DNA from 4 places in the Clostridium thermarum genome. Region 4 is predicted to be linked to each of the others. Evidence: riboswitches for the same ligand, from Rfam matches in the RefSeq annotation. Region 4 holds a riboswitch; each other region holds the start of a gene.
The links. A riboswitch is a leader RNA that binds a small molecule or an ion and turns the genes downstream of it on or off. The one in region 4 is predicted to bind S-adenosylmethionine.
Positions count from the first base shown of each region.

Region 1: linked by a shared signal. The riboswitch ahead of FHY60_RS07015 (trans-sulfuration enzyme family protein) and the one ahead of metH (methionine synthase) in region 4 are both predicted to bind S-adenosylmethionine.
Region 2: linked by a shared signal. The riboswitch ahead of FHY60_RS10380 (methionine ABC transporter ATP-binding protein) and the one ahead of metH (methionine synthase) in region 4 are both predicted to bind S-adenosylmethionine.
Region 3: linked by a shared signal. The riboswitch ahead of metA (homoserine O-acetyltransferase MetA) and the one ahead of metH (methionine synthase) in region 4 are both predicted to bind S-adenosylmethionine.

Region 1 is NZ_CP040924.1:1,557,998-1,562,904, reverse strand. Features, by position in the region: gene FHY60_RS07015 (trans-sulfuration enzyme family protein) at 1-1,125, opposite strand, end outside; SAM riboswitch class I at 1,212-1,318, opposite strand; gene FHY60_RS07010 (rhodanese-like domain-containing protein) at 1,454-1,804, shown strand; gene FHY60_RS07005 (TMEM165/GDT1 family protein) at 1,862-3,013, opposite strand; gene gltX (glutamate--tRNA ligase) at 3,613-4,907, opposite strand, start outside.
Region 2 is NZ_CP040924.1:2,289,326-2,295,152, forward strand. Features, by position in the region: gene gdhA (NADP-specific glutamate dehydrogenase) at 1-1,224, opposite strand, end outside; gene FHY60_RS10375 (IS30 family transposase) at 1,713-3,008, opposite strand; SAM riboswitch class I at 3,280-3,377, shown strand; gene FHY60_RS10380 (methionine ABC transporter ATP-binding protein) at 3,452-4,408, shown strand; gene FHY60_RS10385 (methionine ABC transporter permease) at 4,444-5,106, shown strand; gene FHY60_RS10390 (MetQ/NlpA family ABC transporter substrate-binding protein) at 5,136-5,827, shown strand, end outside.
Region 3 is NZ_CP040924.1:891,552-897,378, forward strand. Features, by position in the region: gene FHY60_RS03835 (histidine kinase dimerization/phospho-acceptor domain-containing protein) at 47-538, shown strand; gene metA (homoserine O-acetyltransferase MetA) at 546-1,451, opposite strand; SAM riboswitch class I at 1,635-1,731, opposite strand; gene FHY60_RS03845 (hypothetical protein) at 2,022-2,561, shown strand; gene cysK (cysteine synthase A) at 2,821-3,756, shown strand; gene larE (ATP-dependent sacrificial sulfur transferase LarE) at 3,952-4,776, shown strand; gene FHY60_RS03860 (cysteine desulfurase family protein) at 4,828-5,827, shown strand, end outside.
Region 4 is NZ_CP040924.1:1,776,419-1,782,245, forward strand. Features, by position in the region: gene FHY60_RS08065 (hypothetical protein) at 1-23, shown strand, start outside; gene FHY60_RS08070 (pyridoxal phosphate-dependent aminotransferase) at 172-1,356, shown strand; gene FHY60_RS08075 (beta-mannosidase) at 1,718-4,192, shown strand; SAM riboswitch class I at 4,276-4,377, shown strand; gene metH (methionine synthase) at 4,462-5,827, shown strand, end outside.

The sequences.
Region 1 (4,907 bases), 220 kb from region 4:
AAGGCCTACGGAAATTCTAAGTAACCCCTTTGATATTCCTGCCCTCTCCAATTCTTCTTCACTGAAGGCCCTGTGGGAGGTTTTAGCGGGATAAGAAATGGCCGTACTAACTCCCGCAAGACTTGGAACCAATTTAATAGTTTCAAGTTCCCTAATCAGGCCATAGGCTCCCTTTTCTCCATCTACTAAATCAATGCTCAACATTCCTCCATAATAGTCCCCACGGAATATTTTCTTTGCAGTAATGTGATGGGGTGAACTTTTAAGGCCTGGATAATAAACAGTCTTAACTTTTGGATGGTTTTCTAAATACTTCGCTAACTTTAATGCATTATTTGAATGTTGTATCACTCTGAGCTCCAAGGTTCTCAAGCTTCTTACCAAGAGCCAGCCGTCAAAGGGGCTCATGGTAGGTCCGTATAATACTCCTGTAGAGCTTATCTGTCGCATGGTTTCCTTGTCAGAAACTACTATGCCCGCTGTGATATCACTATGTCCGCATAGATACTTTGTGGCACTGTAGACAACTATATCTGCTCCCAGTTTTAAAGGTTGGCATATCACAGCGGTTGCGAAGGTATTATCTACAATCACCTTTGCATTATGGTCATGGGCAATTTGAGCAATTTTAGGAATATCCAAGACCTCCATCAGTGGATTGGATATAGTCTCGATGTATACAAGCTTTGTGTTTGTTTTAAAATACTGTTCCAACCTATCCTGTAGAGGGTCCACAAAGGTAACCTCTATATTAAACCTTTTTAACTCAGTCTTAAAAAACTGATGGCTGCCGCCGTATAATACGTTGGCAGCAATAATGTGGTCCCCGGCCCTTACTTGAGACAGAATGGACATAGTTATGGCAGCCATTCCGGAAGAGTAAGCCTGAGCATCCTCTCCGCCATCAATATTGTACATTATTTCCTTTAGAGCATCGTAGACCGGATTGTTCATCCTTGTGTACACGTAGCCTTCCTCTTCCCCAGCATAAACCTTATCCAAGGTTTCTACATCATCAAAGGAGAACACAGAGGTTAGCGTTATGGGTAAAGTTTTACTGCGTGATACTGAAGGAGGATTTCTATCTCCCAAGTGAACCAGCTCTGTCATTAAACTCTTTTCCATGTTGACCCCCTACTCTTTTTTTCTGTTTTTTCATAATAAATAAAAAGCCTCTTCAAAAGAAGAGGTTCCATTTGCAACAAGGTCTCTTCTTATCTTTCAAGTACTAACTTGCAGGAATTAGCACCATGCATCCGTTACCATGCTGGTTGCTGAGACTTCATTGGGCCAGTCCCTCTGTCTCTCTGGATAAGAATGTTATATTCAGATATTACTAAACATGATACCAGTATAGCAGAGGCTTGTCAATCATTATCTACAGATTAATATTATTATTTTCACCTTACATCTACAGCAACATATGATGTATTATAACATCCTACTAGAAACATTGAAAAAATATGAGGTGAAAACGATGAGTTACTGCAAAATGCCCTACAAAAACATTTCCCCCTCCAGAGCCCGGAAGCTTTTGAAACACGATCCAAATATTCTCCTGATCGACGTCAGATCACCGAAAGAGTATATGGAAGCACATATTCCTGGAAGTGTCAACATCCCAATAGAATTTTTGGAATGGGAAATCTGTAATTTACAATTGTCTCCTTTCATACCAATAATGGTGTATTGTAAGACCGGACTCCGTGCCACTTCTGCAGCATGGTTACTGATTAGCCTAGGTTTTATAACCGTATATAACCTAGGCGGAATTGACCGCTGGCCCTATAGACTTGAGGGATGAAAGCAGAGGGACGTTTTGCTTGCCATCTTTTAGCCAAACAAAACGTCCCCTTACTGCTTAAGAGATTTTATACGCAGTATCTTCCTTCTTTATAGTTTTAATCCTTCTCAAGAGCTTTACTGATATTAAATGATTTATATTTTCTACCTTTGCTATATATTGTTTTAGAGTCTGAAATTCTCCAACAACTTCCTTTAACAAGAGCCTTTCAAATATTTGCCGTATGGTATGTACGTTTTGCAGCTCCTTACTGTGGTTCATATTGTTAAGAATAAAGTTTACAGTCACTGCCAGACTTTCTATAAGCTCTTCCTGACTATAATTCTTTTTCAAGGAATTTTCAAAGGCCATAATCCCTTCTTCAGGGAGGCTTACACTGTCTTCGATTATACTTTTAAGTACTTCTTTTGTATATCCAATTAAACAATTTTTTCCCTGGCATCTTATACAATAGTTTTCTCCAAGGCATATGTTTTCTATTCTTTCATTAATTTGATTATAATACTGATATAATTCCTCTGAAACCTGCTTAAAGGTAGATAGCTTGCCCTTTTTTCTTTCTTCTATAGTGGGCTTTAAAATCAAGAATACACAAAGTGCCAGTACAATAAAGAAGATTATTATATTTACTGGAGTCAGGTATTCCTTTGGTAAGGTGGCAAACAATTTTGTAATACCAAAAAACATAAATATGGCTGCAGAAGCAATCTTAATAGTAAATTCGGGTATTCTGTTACCGAGCTTACTTCCTACCAAAATACCTAAGGACCCTGTAATAACCATTCCTGTTACTGTACCCATTAGAATAAACAATGGATATTGAGCATCAGCAGACAGAGTAATTGCTGTGAGCTGGGTCTTATCCCCTAACTCTCCTATGAAAAAGGCTATGGCAACGGTAAGTACCGGTCCAAAACTGCTTTTAGCTTCTTCTTCATCTTCTTCCTCTTCTGCTCTCAGTGTCCATAGAGCAAATCCAATAAAGGAAATACCCGCAACAATTTGTATAATGTTAATGGGTATTAACTTTGACATATAAGCTCCAAGTGCTACGGCAACACCATGATTTAGTAAAGATCCGATAAAAATACCAACTAACACCTTTCTGACCTTATACCTGGTGGCAAAGGCCATAGCTAAAATTTGTGTCTTGTCCCCCATCTCTGCCATGAAAATTAGGAACATTGCCTTAATAAATTCCTGTATCATTTTCTAACCCCCATAATAATAATAAAATAAAAAAGGCGAGGCCTTTAGACTAATATACCCACAAGGCAGATATACTAATCTAAAAGTCTCGCTTCTTTAGTTCTAACTCTAAAGCAAATAGGACCAGGATTGCTCCATTATGTTGACCCTATTTATGGCACAAAGCCACAGCTACTCCCTTTTAAGATATTATTCCTATACAAATATATCATAATTTATCTCTATAGGCAAGACTGGACACTTCAACTTTTCTAAAAGTTTTATGTCCAAGCCTTACCTCGCTTGAACTTTTGTAATAACTATGCTATTTATAACCTTCTGTTAGAAAGCGACTTTTCTTCTAAGCATCTTAATTCCTCAATGATGCTCTTAAACTCTTCCTTATCTTTGACAGAATCAAAAACCGCCTGTTGTAACAACTTAAAGAGATTTTCATATAAATACTAGGCCTAAGTGAAGAGTTTTCCATGACAAATTCCCCCCCTTTCATAGATAACACAAACTAAAGGGCACTTTGGTCACAAAATATATAAAAATTTAAAAGGACTATTCAACATTTTGTTTTTATAAAATGTTGAATAGTCCCTTGTCAACCAATATTAAAACTTAGCAAACCTATCTCTTACCTTTTCTTCTCCCATTACATGCATTATGGTATAAAGGTCTGGAGTATTTGCCCTGTGGGTTAAGGCAGCCCTGACCACTGCAGCCACATCTGCAATCATACCCTTGAAGTTTTCTGGGTTAGCCTTGAATTCCTTCCTATTAGCAGTATAGCCTAGCTGCTCACCAACAGCCTTTAACTCTTCGAACCAAGTGTCCTTATCGGCATCAAAGTTGTAAGCCTCAGCATAGGCAGCTATTATTCGTTTTGCTTCTTCCATATCAACGTTCTTTGGAAGCTCTATTTGATCTACTGTTTCTTTATAGAATAGTTCATCAAAGAAGTAGAAGATCTTCTCTCTAACATCCATCCACTTTGCATAGTCTTTTCTTGGTTTTGGACCTTCCCTATCTATGTTGAAAATTTCTTTAGCCATGGATTCATTAGCAGTTACCAATTCATACATTTGTGGATCGAATTCCTTTGCCCACTCTGTATATTTCTCATATACCTCTGTGGCTTTCATTCTGGAGATTACATCTTTTGAAACGTCACTTAGCTTTACCAGGTCAAATAAGGCACCACTTTTACTCATCTTATCTAAGGCAATTTCAAAATCATAGCTGTCTGCAAAAGGATTTTCTGCCCTCCAGGTTTCAAAACCTGAATTAATTATATTTAACAGATATTCTATTACGGACTGTACTGGATATCCAACCTCCCTGTAATAGGAAACGGCAGCCTCGGGGTCTTTTCTTTTTGAAAGCTTTCTCTTTGATCCCTCATCCTGTTTCATAATGGTTGGAGTATGAGCGTATTTTGGCGGCTCAAAGCCAAGCACTTCAAATAGTTGAAGGTGTATAGGTGCAGATGACAGCCATTCTTCTCCCCTGATCACATGGGTTGTTTTCATTAAGTAATCGTCGACTACATGAGCAAAATGATAGGTTGGTAGTCCATCACCCTTTATCAATACGATATCCTGATTGTTTTCCGGGAACACAACCTCTCCCTTTATCAGGTCCTGTAATACTACCTTGTTATCAGAATTGCCCGGTGACTTTAGTCTAAGTATATAGCTTTCTCCTCTTTCAATCTTCTCTATCGCTTCTTCTGTAGAAAGATTTCTGCAGTGAGCATACTCTCCGTAATATCCCGGAGTTATCTTTTCAGCTATTTGCTTTTCTCTTAAGGCATTAAGTTCGTCTGCATTACAAAAGCATGGATAAGCCAAGCCCTTAAGTATTAAATGCTTTGCAAAAGTCTTATATATTTCAGCTCTTTCACTTT
Region 2 (5,827 bases), 510 kb from region 4:
GATATTTTTCATTATGGTCTTTAACTTGCTGTCAACCTCTTCGAATGTCCATGACATTCTCAAGCTGTTTTGTGACATCTCAAGAGCTGAGCATGCAACCCCGCCTGCGTTACTAGCTTTAGCTGGTCCAAAGAGAACTCCATTTTCTTGGAATAACTTTGTGCCTTCCAGAGTTGTGGGCATGTTAGCACCTTCCGCAACTGCCTTAACGCCATTTCTAATCAATATCTGTGCACTCTTTTCATCTAATTCATTTTGAGTTGCACAAGGAAGAGCAATATCGCAGGGAATAGTCCAGATTCCGCTGCAGCCTTCATGGTATTCAGTACCTGGATGTTCCACTACATACTCCTTTATTCTCTTTCTCTCAACCTCTTTAAGTCTTTTTACTGTTTCAAGGTTAATTCCATTTTTATCATATACATAGCCATTAGAGTCACTGCAAGCTACAACCTTCGCACCAAGTTCAGTTGCCTTTTGGATAGCGTATATAGCAACATTACCTGAACCGGATACTACCACTGTCTGCCCTTCAAAGCTTAAGCCCTTGCTCTTTAGCATTTCTTCTGTATAATATACTAAACCATAACCGGTTGCTTCTGTTCTTACTAGGCTACCACCATAAGTTAAGCCTTTACCAGTCAGCACTCCTTCATATTGATTTCTGATTCTCTTATATTGTCCATACATATAGCCTATTTCTCTTGCACCTACACCGATATCTCCGGCAGGAACATCGGTATCTTGACCTATATGCCTATAAAGTTCTGTCATAAAACTTTGACAGAAACGCATAATTTCCCCATCAGATTTTCCCTTTGGATCGAAGTTGGAACCGCCCTTTCCCCCTCCGATAGGAAGTCCAGTTAAGGAATTCTTAAATATTTGCTCAAAGCCCAAAAATTTAATAATACTTAAATTTACTGAAGGATGAAATCTTAATCCTCCCTTATAAGGTCCAATTGCACTGTTAAACTGAACCCTGTAGCCTTTGTTAACCTGAACCTTACCATTGTCATCTACCCATGGAACCCTAAACATGATAATTCTTTCCGGTTCAGTAATTCTTTCTAACAATCCGGCTTCCATGTATTCCGGGTGCCTTTCAAATACAGGTACCAAAGACTCTAAAATCTCTGTAGCTGCTTGGTGAAATTCACTTTCACCGGGATTGTTTTTCTTTAGGTCAGCTAATACTTGTTCTACATAGCCCCTTGCGCTCATTTTAATTCCCCCAAATACTAGTTATTTTCACAATTTATCATGTGAATTATATTATCATATTTACAATTATATACCTAAGATATTTATAGTTACAATGTTTTTTTGAAAATTTGTTGAAAAATTCACATAAAAATCAAATCATTATTAAATATTTATCATTAATGTAATTTTTAACCATGAAACTCATATATTATTATCAATACTTAAATTTCTATATTATATTTTGGTGAATTGAAAAGTTAACTTCCACTTTGTAGAATTAACTTCCACCGTAAAATCGATACTAGATAAGATTTTTGGTTATAAGAGTAATTTTTTGCTTATTTTAGACAAAAATGAGGTATAATTTAAGTAGCTCAAGCAGATTTCAGCTGATTTTGGGTATAGCAAACAAAGGGTGAATATTTTCCGTTTTTTTTGCAAAGGTAAATTCCACCCATTGAAAAAGTTTTAACTTAAGCGCCAGCGGTAATCCCTGCTTGAGTAGGTTAATATTTTAATAAACTCGGATTCATGATAATCTCATTTGGTTTGATGAGTTCTGAATCCAACTTTGCGAGCGTTTTAGCGCCGTAAAGGAAGCTGAATACCGAGTATGGAGACTGGTCATTCAGCTTTTTTCTTGAATAAGAATTAATGTGACTCATCATCAATGAGATATCCTTCTGTTGAAATGAGTTGAAGCTCTGGCCTTTAGGAACAATTCTCCGGATCAATTCATGGTTGTTTTCTGCAGCACCTTTCTGATATGGCGCTGAAGGGTCGCAGTAGAAGATGCGTGTTATGCGGTTTCCCTGCCTATCAAACTCGATAGCCTTTGGATTTGTAAACTCACTGCCGTTGTCAGTTAGAATGACAGGAAATAGTTTTAGAAAAGTGTCAGGCCCCAGTTCCAAATAAAGATTTTCGAAAATATCTATGACGGAACGTGAAGTGTTTGCATCCCTAATAAAAGCAAGCATAAACTGAGAATCAACGAAATGGATAGTGAGCAACACCTTACCACCTTTAGTACCTTCAACAGAATCCATTTCAACTACTGGAGTATCAGGATTTTCCTTCATGAATTCAAGAAAATCCTGATATGTGCGTCCAATTCTGTAGGACTTATCCACTTTAAAATGATTTTTAAGCTTTTTTCTTGGACGATAAACAACTTTTCTTGGAAGGTCAATATTTTTTGTGGAGAAAAGATTGTAATCAATATAGTTGTAGATTGATTTTTCACTATGCATGATAAGGTCTCTGTTATTAACGCAGATATGGTGTATAGATTGACCTCTTTGAATGAGTGGGGTTATGATTTTATCAAGACGTTTAATCTCGTCCTCAGAAATAGTTATGCCGCTTCGTGACTCAGAACGACGAAGTACATATTCATCATGGGCATAGGAAGCATTATAGATTGCTTTCTCCAGAGTACATTTTGTAAGGCTAGCACATCCATTGCACACATAAGGTGGCTTAGAGAGTAAGTGACAAGTATATGCTTTGTAATCAGAACAGAATTTTGAACAATCTGAACAAAAGCGACAGCGTCGAATTCTACAATGTGATTTCTCACATAGATATGTATGGTTGCAAGTTAAACGATGAATACAGTTGTTAAAAGGTCTACCGTAAGAACCTGTTCGCTTGTACATGATATGATTTTTAACCTCTTTGGAAATGGTTGTACAATCTCGATCAAGCTCTCGGGCTATTGCTTTGAAAGAAAGGGAGGCTTTAAGCATTATTTCAATAGAGACTCTTTCCTCTAACGTAAAGTGTTTGAATTTAGCCATAATGAAAAACTCCTTCCTTACCAAGCAAGGATTACTGTAATGACGCATATATCAATATAATAATATTTTGTATTACTAAATTCCACTCTCTATACTCTTTCATATTTGTAGAATTAAAATCCACTCTTACCACCTAGAGAGGTGGAATTTACTTTTGCAATTAAAGTATATTATATTTTTCACCAAAAAAATAAAAAATATTTTAAAAACATATTGACTATAAAACATATAGGATATATAATCAATATCATTAAAACTGAAAACTCAATAACTCTTATCAAGAGAGGCAGAGGGACAGGCCCTATGAAGCCCGGCAACCGGTAGATTTACACGGTGCCAATTCCTGCAGCGAAAGCTGACAGATAAGGATAGTTCGGTATCTAACCCGGGGTTATCCTCGGGTTATTAATTTATATAGTTGAATACTATCTAGGAGGATCACCATGATTGAAATAAAGAATCTCTATAAGCGTTTTTCAAATAAAGAAGTTTTGAAGGATGTCAGCTTTTCAATAGAAAAAGGAGATATCTTTGGTATAGTTGGACACAGCGGTGCCGGAAAATCTACTCTGCTAAGATGTCTTAATGGTCTTGAAAGTTACACAGAGGGAAGTATAGCTATTGATGGTAAAGAGGTGAAAAATCTGACAAGCAATGAACTGAGAAACCTAAGAAAAGACCTGGGCATGATATTTCAGAATTTTAACCTTATGACCAGCAAAAATGTTTTCCAGAACATAGCCTTACCCATGGAGCTTTGGGGCTACAACAAAAATACTATCCAGCAGAAAGTAGATGAATTATTGACTCTGGTTGGTCTGGAAGATAAAAAAACTTGGAGCATAACAAAACTCAGTGGTGGACAGAAGCAAAGAGTTGGAATTGCAAGAGCCTTGGCTCTTAACCCCAAAATTCTGCTTTGTGATGAAGCTACTTCTGCTCTGGATCCAAAGACAACTAAATCTATATTACAGCTGCTTAGAGAGATAAATAATAAGTTAAACATAACAATAGTAATTGTCACTCACCAAATGGAAGTAATTAAAGAAATCTGTAACAAGGTTGTTCTGATGGAGGATGGTGAAATCAAAGGCTATGGTGATGTAGAAGAACTGTTCCTCAAACCAACGGAAGAACTGGAGAGACTCCTGGGTGAAGAAGAGCTGCTTCCAAGCAAGGGTATCAACATAAAGCTGTTCTTCTCTAAGGAGTCAAGCGAAAACAGTATTATAACTTCTATGGCCAGAGAACTTGATATTGACTTTTCAATAGTATGGGGCAAGCTAGAAAAATTCAGAGATGATGTCTTAGGCAGCCTTGTAATAAATGTGGAAGAGGCTCACAAGGACAAGATAGTGCAATATCTGAAAGATAAAGGCATAGGAATGGAGGTTCTGTAATGCATCTGAATAGTTTACTTTTAAAATTAGAAAATATGCTAAGTGCTTTTTTAGATACTTTTGTTCAAATTTTGTATCCTGCCCTTATTGAAACCTTAAAAATGGTGTTGCTCTCAACGCTTTTTGCAGTAATTCTCGGAGCTATACCTGCTATTATTTTAGTATTAACCGATGAGAAAGGTTTAAAACCTAATAAATTTATATTCAAAACCTTAGATGTTATTATTAACACCCTAAGATCCTTTCCCTTCATTATACTAATGGTTTTTATGGTGCCTTTAACCAGACTCATAGTTGGAACTGCTATAGGTACTGATGCAGCTATTGTTCCCCTTACCATAGGTGCTGCTCCTTTTGCTGCAAGAGTCATGGAATCTGCTTTGAAAGAAGTGGATTATGGAATAATTGAAGCAGCCAAATCATTTGGAGCGACTACTTCACAAATAATTTTTAAAGTTATGTTGAAGGAAGCTATTCCATCATTAGTGCTGGGTATAACCCTGACAGTTATAAGTGTTATAGGTTATTCCGCCATGGCCGGTGCTGTTGGAGGCGGCGGACTTGGTAATGTTGCCATAACATATGGTTATTACCGTTTTAAATATGACCTGACAATATATACGGTAATAATACTGATAATAATTGTTCAAGTTTTCCAGACTTTGGGCAACTTTTTATATAAAATATTAAAAAAATAAAGTTCATTAATTTAAAGGAGGCTATTTTTATGAAAAAGATTTTATCACTTGTAACAGCAGCAGTTCTTTTGCTTTCATTTGGGGGATGCACAAAGAAAAATACAACCGCAGGAGATACTACAAATAAGAATGAAGTAACTTCTGGCACAGAAACCGGTAAATCTGATGATAAAAAGGAAATAATCGTAGGAGCCACACCGGTACCTCATAAGGAAATTCTTGAAATTGTAAAGCCTATTCTTGAAAAAGAAGGTTATACACTTACAATAAAAGAATTTACTGACTATGTACTGCCTAATACAGAATTAAATGAAGGCAGCCTTGACGCCAACTTCTTCCAGCATGTACCTTATCTTGAAGCAACAAATGCAGAGAAAGGAACAGACTTGACCTATACTGTTAAAGTTCACCTGGAACCTATGGGACTTTATTCAAAGAAGATTAAGAGCCTTGATGAGCTTAAGGATGGTGCTACAATATCCATACCAAACGACAGTACAAACGGAGCAAGAGCATTAAGGCTCTTAGAGAAGAATGGCATAATAAAGCTTAAGGATGGCGAGCTGGTTACAAAGCTTGATATAATTGAAAACCCAAAGAACATAAAGATAGAAGAATTAGAGGCTCCAATGCTTCCAACAACCCTAGCAGATGTAGACGCTTCTATAATTAACTCAAACTTCGCTATGGAAAACGGCTTAAATCCAACAACAGATTCTAT
Region 3 (5,827 bases), 880 kb from region 4:
AATTATTCAAAATCAAAGAGTTTATTCAAAAGTTACGTAGTAACTTTTGACAATACCTAAAATTAAAGAGGGGGATCTGGATTTTAATGTAGATATAGATTCAGATGATGAGATTGGTGAGCTAGGCATAGCTTTTAATGACATGAGAACTCCAATTACGGCTATAAAGGGTTACGTGGAAGGCATAAGGGATGGGGTTGCAGACACCCCGGAGAAAATGAATAAGTATATAAATACCATATACAAGAAGGCAGTGGCTGCGGATAAATTAATAGATGAGTTATTCCTGTATTCCAAGCTGGATTTGAGTAAGCTGGAATTCAATTTCAATGATATTAATATAGTTAAGTGTTTGATTGATTGCATGGAAGAGCTCCAGTTTGATTTGGAGAAGAGAGGGATGACTATAAGCTTTAACGGGGCAGACTACAAGGATATAATAGTAAGGGTTGATGTTCAGCAGCTAAAGAGAGTTATAATTAATTATAATAAAAGATTTTTCTCATCTTCACTGAGAAAAATCTTCATTCATTCTTGACATTTAATTATAATAAGTAAGGCGTTTCTTGATATACATAGTAATTCAGCCAGTTTGAAAACAGCAGATTAGCATGACCGCGCCAGTTTACAATTGGTGCTTTTGTTGGATCATCTTCCGGGAAGTAGTTTTTAGGTATTGTTATATCCAAGCCCTTGGATATATCTCTGTCATACTCCCACTTTAAGGAGTTGGCATCGTATTCGGAATGGCCCATGACGAAGATCTGCTTTCCATCCTTTGAAGCAACTATGTGAACACCGCTCTCTTCTGATTCTGTCAATATAAGTAGTTCAGATATTTTTGCTATGTCTTCTTTTCTCACTTCGGTGTGTCTTGAATGCGGCGCATAGAATACATCATCAAAGCCCCTGACCAGCTTTTCATTTCGATAATTGATCCTGTGGGGAAAAACCCCAAACATCTTTTCCGAGAGAGGATATTTAGCTATATTATAGTGATAGTATAAACCGGCTTGAGCTGCCCAGCAAATGTGAAAGGTAGAGGTTATGTTCGTCTTGCTCCATTCCATAATGGCTGCTAACTCTTCCCAATAGTCTACTTCCTCAAAGGCCATCTGCTCTACCGGAGCACCGGTAATAATAAGCCCATCAAACTTCTTATCCTTTACCTCGTTGAAGGTACTATAAAAGGTTATAAGATGTTCCTCCGGGGTATGTTTTGACTTGTAGCTTTCCTGATAAAGCAGGGTTATTTCCACCTGAAGCGGTGTATTACCCAAAAGCCTCAGCAACTGGTTTTCTGTAGTAACCTTTATAGGCATAAGGTTTAATATAGCTATTTTTAAAGGTCTGATATCTTGATGATAAGCCCTGTCTTCATCCATAACAAAAATATTCTCACTGTTTAATAATTCTTTAGCAGGTAAATTGTTTGGTATCTTAATTGGCATATAACTTCCCTCCACTTGATCTAAATTATGTATTTATGGGCGTTGAGAACTGCCATATGATCATTCATTATAAAAGCCCCCTTTTTATTTGAAATTTAAAATTATAAGAAAAACTTTTCCCCAAGTTATGTTTTTCTTCATTAAAAAAACCTCTTCAGATAGAAGAGGTCAATAAACATGGCGCTTCTATCTTTCAGCTAACTGCTGCTGGAATTAGCACCTTGCTTATACAGGTTGCCGGGTTTCATAGGGCCAGTCCCTCCACCACTCTTGATAGACTAAAATATTTGGTTTTATATGTATATTACATGAACATATATTGTTTGTCAATACAATTATTTTAATGAATAATCAGTTATTGAGGTTGGAGCTGTTTCATATTTGAAAAAATTGCGTTAATACGCAATTTTCTTTTATTCCTGACAAATAAGCTTATTTTCCATATAAAGTTTGGTACTTTAGGTCGCATGGAAAATATTGAAAAATGAGCAAAGTTTATGATAAAATTGTCCTACAGATAATTACTTATATTGTTGTTAAGTGATAATTTATTTGTAGGGAGTGATACATATGACAAGAAGATATTACATTATATTCCTTGTGATATCTCTCATAATCACCATAGCTACTGCTTCTATAAAATTGTCCCAAAATAGAGTTATGGCCATTTCTGGTAAAGCTTATAATGCTGAAAACATAGATCAATTGATTGAGGAATCTCCAATGATAATTGTTGGCGAGGTAATAGGCAAGAAGGATAGTGTAAAGGAAAAAAGGATAAATTATAAAGTGTCAGAAGTTAAGGTTCTTGAAATATTGAAAGGAAATATATTGCTGGATAGTGAATCTGTAAACGTTATTCAAATGGATATTGCACAAGACCCTGCTGTTAAAGAGGGAGAGAAGGTTTTGCTGTTTCTGGAAACCTATAAGGGACAGGGATACAAGGACGGTTATGTATGTGTAGGCTTAAGCCAAGGTTATTATAGAATAAAAAATGACAAGCTTGAACCCTCTGGAACTCTTTCATATTCCTTTAAAAAGAGTATAGAGGATAAGCAGAATATTGTAGAATATATAAGGTTACAGGCAGCTGTAGCTTTAGAGTAAGATGAATATTTTGTTATGGATGAAAATGCTAAAGATTTTTGGCATTTTCATTTTTTTTATAATGTTAAGGAATCATTCTTTAGTATAGAAAACATAAAGAATAATCATTATAAAGAATAGAAATATAAGAATAAAAGAAATTTAGATAATTGTTATTGACAAATTTTTGCTTTACACATATAATAGTATCATAGAATACATAGTAAACCAATAGGAATTATACAATGTTTATATATAATATGATTTAGGAGGAATAAAAATGGCAAAGATAGCAAAGAATTTAACAGACTTAATAGGCAATACACCACTATTAGAATTAACATCTTACAACAGAAAAAAGGGACTAGGTGCTGAAGTCGTTGCAAAGCTTGAATATTTTAACCCTGCCGGTTCAGTTAAGGATAGAATTGCCTTTGCAATGATTACCGCTGCAGAGAAAAAGGGACTTATTAAGGAAGGTACTGTAATTATTGAGCCAACTAGCGGAAATACTGGAATAGGTTTAGCTTTTGTATCAGCAGCTAAGGGATATAGACTAATATTGACAATGCCAGAAACAATGAGCATTGAAAGAAGAAAACTCTTAAAGGCCTTGGGAGCAGAATTGGTTTTAACTCCTGGTTCTGAAGGTATGAAGGGAGCAATACAAAAGGCCCAAGAATTAGCAGCAGAAATACCTAACGCCTTTATCCCACAACAATTTGCTAACCCAGCAAATCCTGAAATACACAGAAATACAACTGCACAGGAAATATTGAGAGATACCGATGGCAAGGTTGACATTTTTGTGGCAGGAGTAGGTACCGGCGGTACTGTAACAGGTGTTGGTGAAGTATTAAAGGCTGCAAATCCTAATGTTAAAATAGTAGCAGTTGAACCATTTGACTCACCGGTACTATCAGGAGGCAAGCCAGGTCCTCATAAGATACAGGGAATTGGTGCAGGGTTCGTACCAGATATATTGAACACCGAAGTTATTGATGAAATTATTAAGGTTAAGAATGAAGATGCCTTTGAAACTTCAAGAGAAGTAGCAAAAGCAGAAGGATTATTAGTTGGAATATCCTCTGGTGCAGCACTTTATGCAGCAACTGAATTGGCTAAGAGGGAAGAAAACAAGGGTAAGAGAATAGTTGTATTATTACCAGACACCGGTGAAAGATACTTATCAACAGTATTATTTGGTGATAATTAACAGATATTATATATGGTACAAAGGAATTCTACATTGCCAGAATTCCTTTTTATTTTGTTTTGCAAGAAAAGGATTCAAGACTGTTGTTTGAATTGCATTATTTGATATAATAAGTTAGATGAGACTCGATATTTGGTAAGACAGTTTATGGTAGTTTAATGAATAATTTAGGATTAAATAAATGGGGGAATAGAATTGAGTGAATCAGATGTAAAATTAGAGCAATTAAAAAGTATATTAAGAGATATGGGAAGTGCTGCTCTTGCTTATTCAGGAGGTGTGGACAGTACTTTTTTACTCACAGTGGCAAAGGAAGTGCTTGGGGACAAGATTATTGCAATAACCGCAAGATCCTCGACCTATCCGGAAAGAGAGTTTAATGAGGCTTGTCAATACATAGAAAAATTAGGAGTAAAACATATTGTTATCTATTCTGAAGAGTTAGATATAGAAGGTTTTTCAAAGAATCCAAAAGATAGATGCTATTATTGTAAAAAAGAATTGATGACTCAAGTTAAAAATATTGCAGAAAAGCATAGTATAAATGTACTTTTGGACGGAAGTAACTATGACGACTTAGGTGACTACAGACCTGGTATGAAGGCCGCAAAGGAAATGGGTGTAAGAAGCCCCTTGAAAGAGGCCATGTTCACAAAAAAAGATATTCGTCAGTTGTCAAAGATAATGGGGGTACCTAGTTGGAATAAACCTTCCTTTGCATGTCTTGCTTCAAGATTCCCCTATGGACATGAGATAACAAGAGAGAAACTCAAAATGGTAGAAGATGCTGAACAGTATCTGATAGATTTGGGCTTTAGACAGCTAAGAGTAAGACATCATGAAGAAATAGCAAGAATAGAGGTAAGCCCGGAGGAAATGCTGAAACTTTTCGATTTGGAGCTTATGGATAAGATAGTAAAGAGGCTTAAGGACATAGGCTTCAAATATGTAACAATGGATATGCAGGGCTATAGAACGGGAAGTATGAATGAGGTTCTGCAATTGGACAATAATAAATAACTAAGAATTAATAATTATTCAATATTCATCACATTATAAGGAAGTGGTTATATGCTTGTGTATTTTGACAATGGTGCTACCACCAAGCCCTATGAGGAAGTAATCGAAGCTGTGGCGGATACTATGAGAAACAATTTTGGAAATCCTTCTTCTGCTCATGGTATCGGGCTGAAGGCAGAGAAAAAACTAAAGGATGCAAGAGAAAGGGCTGCAAAGACACTGAACTGCAGTCCGGAGGAAATAATTTTTACTTCCGGCGGCAGTGAAAGCAATAACTTTCTAATAAAGGGCTTTACAGCTCCCGGTGCCCATGTAATAACCTCTGTAATTGAGCATCCCAGTGTGCTGAATACATTAAAAGATTTAGAAGGGTCAGGTATAAAGGTAACATATTTAGGTGTGGACAGTGACGGAAGAATATCTCTTGAGGAACTTAAAAATAGCTTGAATAACGATACAAGGCTTATAACTATAATGCATGTAAACAATGAAATTGGTGTAGTCCAGGATCTTGAGGCCATAGGTAAATTGATAAAAGAAAATAGTCCCAGGGTTAAATTTCATGTTGATGCCGTACAAGGTTATGGAAAGCTCAAAATAGATGTGAAAAAGGCTCAAATTGATCTGCTTTCTGTCAGTGGACATAAAATACACGGGCCAAGAGGGGTAGGATTTTCATACATTAAGAAAGGATTATCCCCAAAGGCACTTATTAGTGGAGGAGGCCAGGAAAGGAACTTCCGTTCAGGTACAGAAAATCTTCCGGGGATTGCAGGTTTTGTAGAGGCGGCAGAGAAGGTTCATACTAACCTTTATGACAACTACAACAAAGTAATGGGATTGAAAGAATATTTTATAGAGAGACTTGGAAATATAAAAGGGATAAGGATAAATAGTCCCAATACAGAGCACTTTTCTCCATATATTTTAAGTGTTAGCTTCCCAGGTATAAGAGGGGAAGTTCTGCTTCATCTATTGGAGGAAAAAGGCGTGTATGTTTCTACCGGGTCTGCCTGCTCCTCAAAGGGGCATGGAGATAGCCACGTATTGA
Region 4 (5,827 bases):
ACAAAGATCATTTTGGCTGTTAATATATAAAAGAAAAGCAATAATTAGAAGTACCCGCTTCGGCGGGTATTTTTATTTAGAATATTGAAGCTTATTGATAGTGCATGTGAGCCAATTATATGATATACTTAAAAAATATATTTTAATCTAAATGAAATTGGGGTGTTTATAATGTTTTCAGAAAAGATTGTGAGGAATCTAGAAAGGTCTTCCTGGATAAGGGCTATGTTCGAGGAAGGCAATAGGCTTGCAAAAATACATGGCAGGGAGAATATTTATGACTTCAGCTTGGGAAATCCCTTTGGCGAACCACCTGTGGAAGTGCTGGAATCCCTTAAGAAACATGTGTTAAGCGGTGAGACTGGCTTGCATAAGTATATGAGCAATACCGGTTATCCGGATGTGTGTGAGAAAATAGCAAAAAGCCTGGAAGATGAAAGTGGGATAAGTTTAAGCGGTAAAAATATAGTGATGACAGTTGGAGCTGCCGGCGGACTGAATGTGGTTTTTAAATCCTTACTAAATGAAGGGGAAGAGGTCATAGCATTTGCTCCCTACTTTGTAGAATATGGGTCCTATGTAGACAATAGTGGAGGAAGGCTTGTGCTTGTTCCTGCACAGACCTCTGACTTTCAGCCTAATTTAGAGGAAGTGGGAAAACACATAACACCTAAGACCAAGGCCATTATTATAAATTCTCCTAATAACCCAACAGGAGTTATTTATACAGAGGAGAACTTAAAAAAACTTAATGACATTATTGGGGATAAGGAAAAGGAGTATGGAAGTACCATATATATAGTATCTGATGAACCCTACAGTAAAATAATATATGATGGTACAAAGATGCCCTCCATCCTAAGTATTTTTAAAAATGCAATAATAGTTAATTCTTTCAGTAAATCTCTAGGCCTTGCCGGTGAAAGAATTGGATACATTGCTGCCAGCAGCAATATCGAAAATGTTGACTTGCTGATGAAGGCCTTGACTTTCTGCAACCGTACCTTGGGTTTTGTAAACGCTCCAGCCTTGTTCCAAAGAGTCGTGGCTGATTCACTGGATGCTAAAATTGATGTGGAAGACTATAAGGCCAAAAGGGACTTTTTGTATGATAATCTCATTAGACTGGGCTTTGAATGTACAAAACCCCAAGGTGCCTTTTATATGTTCCCTAAAGCACTTATACCGGATGATATAGAATTTGCAAAAATTGCTACCAAATACAATCTTCTGCTGGTGCCTGGGTCCGGTTTTGGATGTCCCGGATACTTTAGAATGTCTTACTGTGTTGAATTTGATATGATAAAGAGGTCTATACCTGCCTTTGAGCAATTAGTTAAGGAGTTCAAAAAATAATTAGTATTAAGTGGTACTACAGCCAATAGTTCAATAGTTTAAGTGAGAAATATTTACACATAATAATAACAATTAAATATCATAAATAGTGTAGTCTATCTGAAATAAAAAATCACAGATGTCACTGAAATTTCACAGTGCATCTGTGGTTTTTGTTTTTCTAGTTTATGTTAATAAATGTTAAAAGTAATGCTATAATGTATATGTATTAATATTTTTCTTAAACTCTGGGAGGAATAAGAAGTGGATGGTTATTATTGTTGGTAGATAGTTAGGGTATTAAAATTTCAATGCCTTAACTGAGAATATAATTATAAAAAATGGTCTACAATCGAGATTTATTACGGAGGGAGGAAAAGTAATGCTTATTGAAAAACTGAATGGTACCTGGAAGATGCGCTGCATTCATGATGCAGATTATATGAATGCAGTTGTACCCGGCTCTGTTTACAGTGACTTGCTAAGGAACAATAAAATGGAGGATCCCTACTATAGGGATAATGAGCTAAAGGCTTTAAAGCTCATGGAAGAGGATTACGAATACTGCAAAAGCTTTGACATTACAAAGGATATGCTTAATTGTGAAGAAATTATCCTGCATTTTGATGGATTGGACACTCTTGCAGATATTTACTTGAACGGATATCATATGGGGTTTGTAAATAATATGCACAGAGTTTGGGAATTTGAAGTAAAGAAATATCTTAAAGACGATGACAATGAGTTAAAAATAGTTTTTTATTCTCCCACAAAGTTCATAAGAGAGGCGGATGATAAAATACACATTGGCGGTTCTGAAGATGCCATGAGGGGCTTTCCACAGATAAGAAAGGCTCACTGCATGTTTGGATGGGATTGGGGTCCAAGACTTCCGGATATGGGGATATGGAGAGATGTAGCACTCTTTGGTGTATGTAAAGGTAGAATAGACGGTGTCTATGTCAGGCAGGAGCATAATGATGGCAGGGTAACCCTTGAACTTCAAGTGGACATTGCAAGAACAGAGGGAAAGCAAAACCTGAGATTTTATGATAGGGATAATAAAGCAGTAAGACGTGGATTTTCCTATGAAGTTACCCTTGTTGATCCGGATGGACAAGAGATAATTTATGGGGATTCACCGAAGTATATTGAAATAGACAAGCCTCAGCTCTGGTGGCCCAATGGCTACGGAGACCAGCCTTTATACAAGGTAAAAGTAACCCTAATGCATGGTGAAGAAAAGCTGGATTTCTGGGAGAAGAGAATTGGTCTAAGAACCATGACAGCGTGCATTGAAAAGGACGAATACGGTGAGAGCTTTGCTCATGAGGTAAACGGTATCAAGATATTTGCTATGGGTGCGGATTATATACCGGAAGATAATATACTGACCAGGGTTACGCCACAAAGGACTTATGAGCTTTTAAAGCAGTGCAAGGATGCACATTTTAATGTAATCCGTGTATGGGGAGGCGGAAACTATCCTTATGATACCTTCTGGAATGCCTGTGATGAACTGGGACTTATGGTATGGCAGGATTTTATGTTTGCCTGTGCAAACTATAACCTCACAGAAGAATTTGAAGAAAATATAAAGGCCGAATTTAAGGATAATATCAAGAGAATCAGAAACCATCCTTCCCTGGCTCTTTGGTGTGGAAACAATGAGATGGAAATGTTTGTGGACAGGGGTATCTGGGATCTCACTCCGAAACTTAAGAGCGATTATGTAAAAATGTATGAGTACATCATTCCAAAGATGGTAAAGGAATATGATCCGCAGACCTTTTATTGGCCTGCAAGCCCATCTTCAGGTGGAGGCTTTGACAATCCAAATGATGAAAACAGGGGCGATGTACATTACTGGGATGTATGGCATGGGAACAAGCCTTTTACAGAGTATAGAAAGTTCTTTTTCCGATATGTATCGGAATTTGGCTTCCAGTCCTTCCCCTCACTTAAAACTATTGAAACTTTCACTGAGCCGGAGGATAGAAACATTTTCTCCTATGTTATGGAGAAACACCAAAGAAATGATGGGGCAAACAGCAAGATCATGAGCTATATGGGAGCCACCTACCTCTATCCAAACAGTTTTGATACCTTGATATATGCTTCTCAATTGCTGCAGGCAGATGCTATCCGTTACGGAGTTGAGCATTTTAGAAGAAACCGAGGCCGCTGTATGGGTACTGTTTACTGGCAGTTAAATGACTGCTGGCCGGTAGCCTCTTGGGCTTCCATAGATTATTACGGAAGATGGAAGGCTCTCCATTACTATGCCAAGAGATTCTTTGCACCGCTTATGCTGTCCTGTAAGGAAGAAGGAATCCTGACGCAGAATACAAATGTAAACGCAGAGCCATATGAAGTAGTGAAGTCCATCCAACTTTGCGTGGCAAATGAATCCATGCAGGATGAGAAGGTTACAGTAAGATGGGCTCTCCGCAATAACAAAGCTGAGATAAAAAGAGAGGGCTCTTATGAAGTTGTGGTGGAGAAATTATCCAGCAAGTGGCTTGACACCGTTGATATGAATGATGCCTCACTTTATGAGGACTATGTAAGCTATGAAATGTTAAAGGACGGCCAGGTAATTTCCCAGGGCACGGTAATATTCTCTGTACCAAAACACTTTAAATTTATTGACCCCCAGTTGAGCTACAGAGTAGAAGGTGACGAGATTATAGTTACAGCAAAAAGCTATGCAAGAAGTGTGGAAATAATAAATGAAGAGGACAATATGCTGCTTGAAGACAACTATTTTGATATGAATGCCGGTGAAAGAAGAGTAAAAATTTTAAAGGGAAAACCGGTGGGCATAAAGCTCAGAAGTGTCTATGATATCCGTTAACCACCAAAATACACTTTATTTAAAAACAATTGTTGACTATAACTAAAACTAAATATATACTCATATTAACATTATAAAGAAGGTTCTTATAGAGAGAGGTGGAGGGAAAGGCCCAATGAAACCCAGCAACACTAGCTTTGTGCTAGCATGTGCTAAATCCTGCAGCGAAGGCTGAAAGATAAGAAGCTTATTAAGTTGATTTTTAACTATAAGGCTTCCTGCAGCAGGGAGCCTTTTTTTACTCAGAAAACAAATCAGGGGGCGATTAAATGACTTTAAAATTAGATACTTACTTAAAGGAAAGGATACTTGTTCTTGATGGGGCAATGGGAACAAGTATACAAAAGCATGGCTTAAGTGAAGCTGAATTTCATGGAAGTTGTGAATGCCATAAAAGTCAAAAAGGCAATAACGATTTATTAAATCTTACAAATCCATCAATAATAATTGATATACACAAGGCTTACCTTGAAGCAGGGGCAGATATCATAGAGACCAATACCTTTAACAGTAACAGAATTTCACAGGGGGATTATGGGCTTGAGGACAAGGTCTATGACTTAAACTATTTTGGGGCCAAAATAGCAAGAGAAATTGCGGATGAGTATACCTCCAAGAGTATCAATAAACCTAGATTTGTGGCAGGTTCCATAGGACCTACCAACAGAACTGCTTCCCTATCACCGAATGTGGAAAATCCCGGAATTAGAAATATAACCTTTGACGAACTTAAAAAGGCCTATGAGGAACAGATAGAGGGCTTAGTTGATGGTGGAGTGGATATACTGCTGATAGAAACCGTATTTGACACCTTAAATGCAAGGGCGGCATTAATAGCCGCTGATAATGTGCTGACCCAAAAAGGCATAGACTTGCCTATTATGATTTCTGGAACTATTACTGACCTAAGTGGCAGGGTGCTTTCAGGCCAAACTCTGGAGGCCTTCGCAGAAAGTGTAAAAAGTGATAGGATTATAAGCATAGGCTTAAATTGTGCCTTCGGAGCTAAAGAGATGGTTCCCTTTATAAAGGAACTTTCCAAGTCCCAGAGCCTGTATATTAGCTTTTATCCCAATGCTGGTTTACCTAACTCCCTAGGAGAATATGATGAACTTCCTGAGGAAACTGCATCGGTGGTGAAGGAACTGGCAGAGGAAGGACATTTAAACATAGTTGGAGGCTGCTGCGGTACTACCCCTGACCATATAAGGGCTATATATGAAACTGTAAAGAATTATAAGCCGAGAGAACTACCAAAGTTGCCAAGAGAAACTGTATTTTGCGGTCTGGAGGCTGTAAGGATCAACAAAGAAAACAATTTTGTCAATATCGGGGAGAGAACCAATGTGGCCGGGTCGGCCAAGTTTGCCAGACTTATCCGGGAGAAAAAGTATGAGGAAGCCCTATCCATTGCAAAGGAACAGGTGGAAAATGGCGCTCAAATTATCGATATCAACTTTGATGATGCCCTTCTAGATGCAGAATCAGAGATGGATATCTTCTTAAAACTCTTGGCTAGTGAGCCGGACATTGCTAAGGTGCCCGTAATGATCGATTCCTCAAAGTTTGAAGTGCTTTTAAAGGGATTAAAGGCCATACAAGGAAAGCCAATAGTAAATTCCATCTCACTGAAAG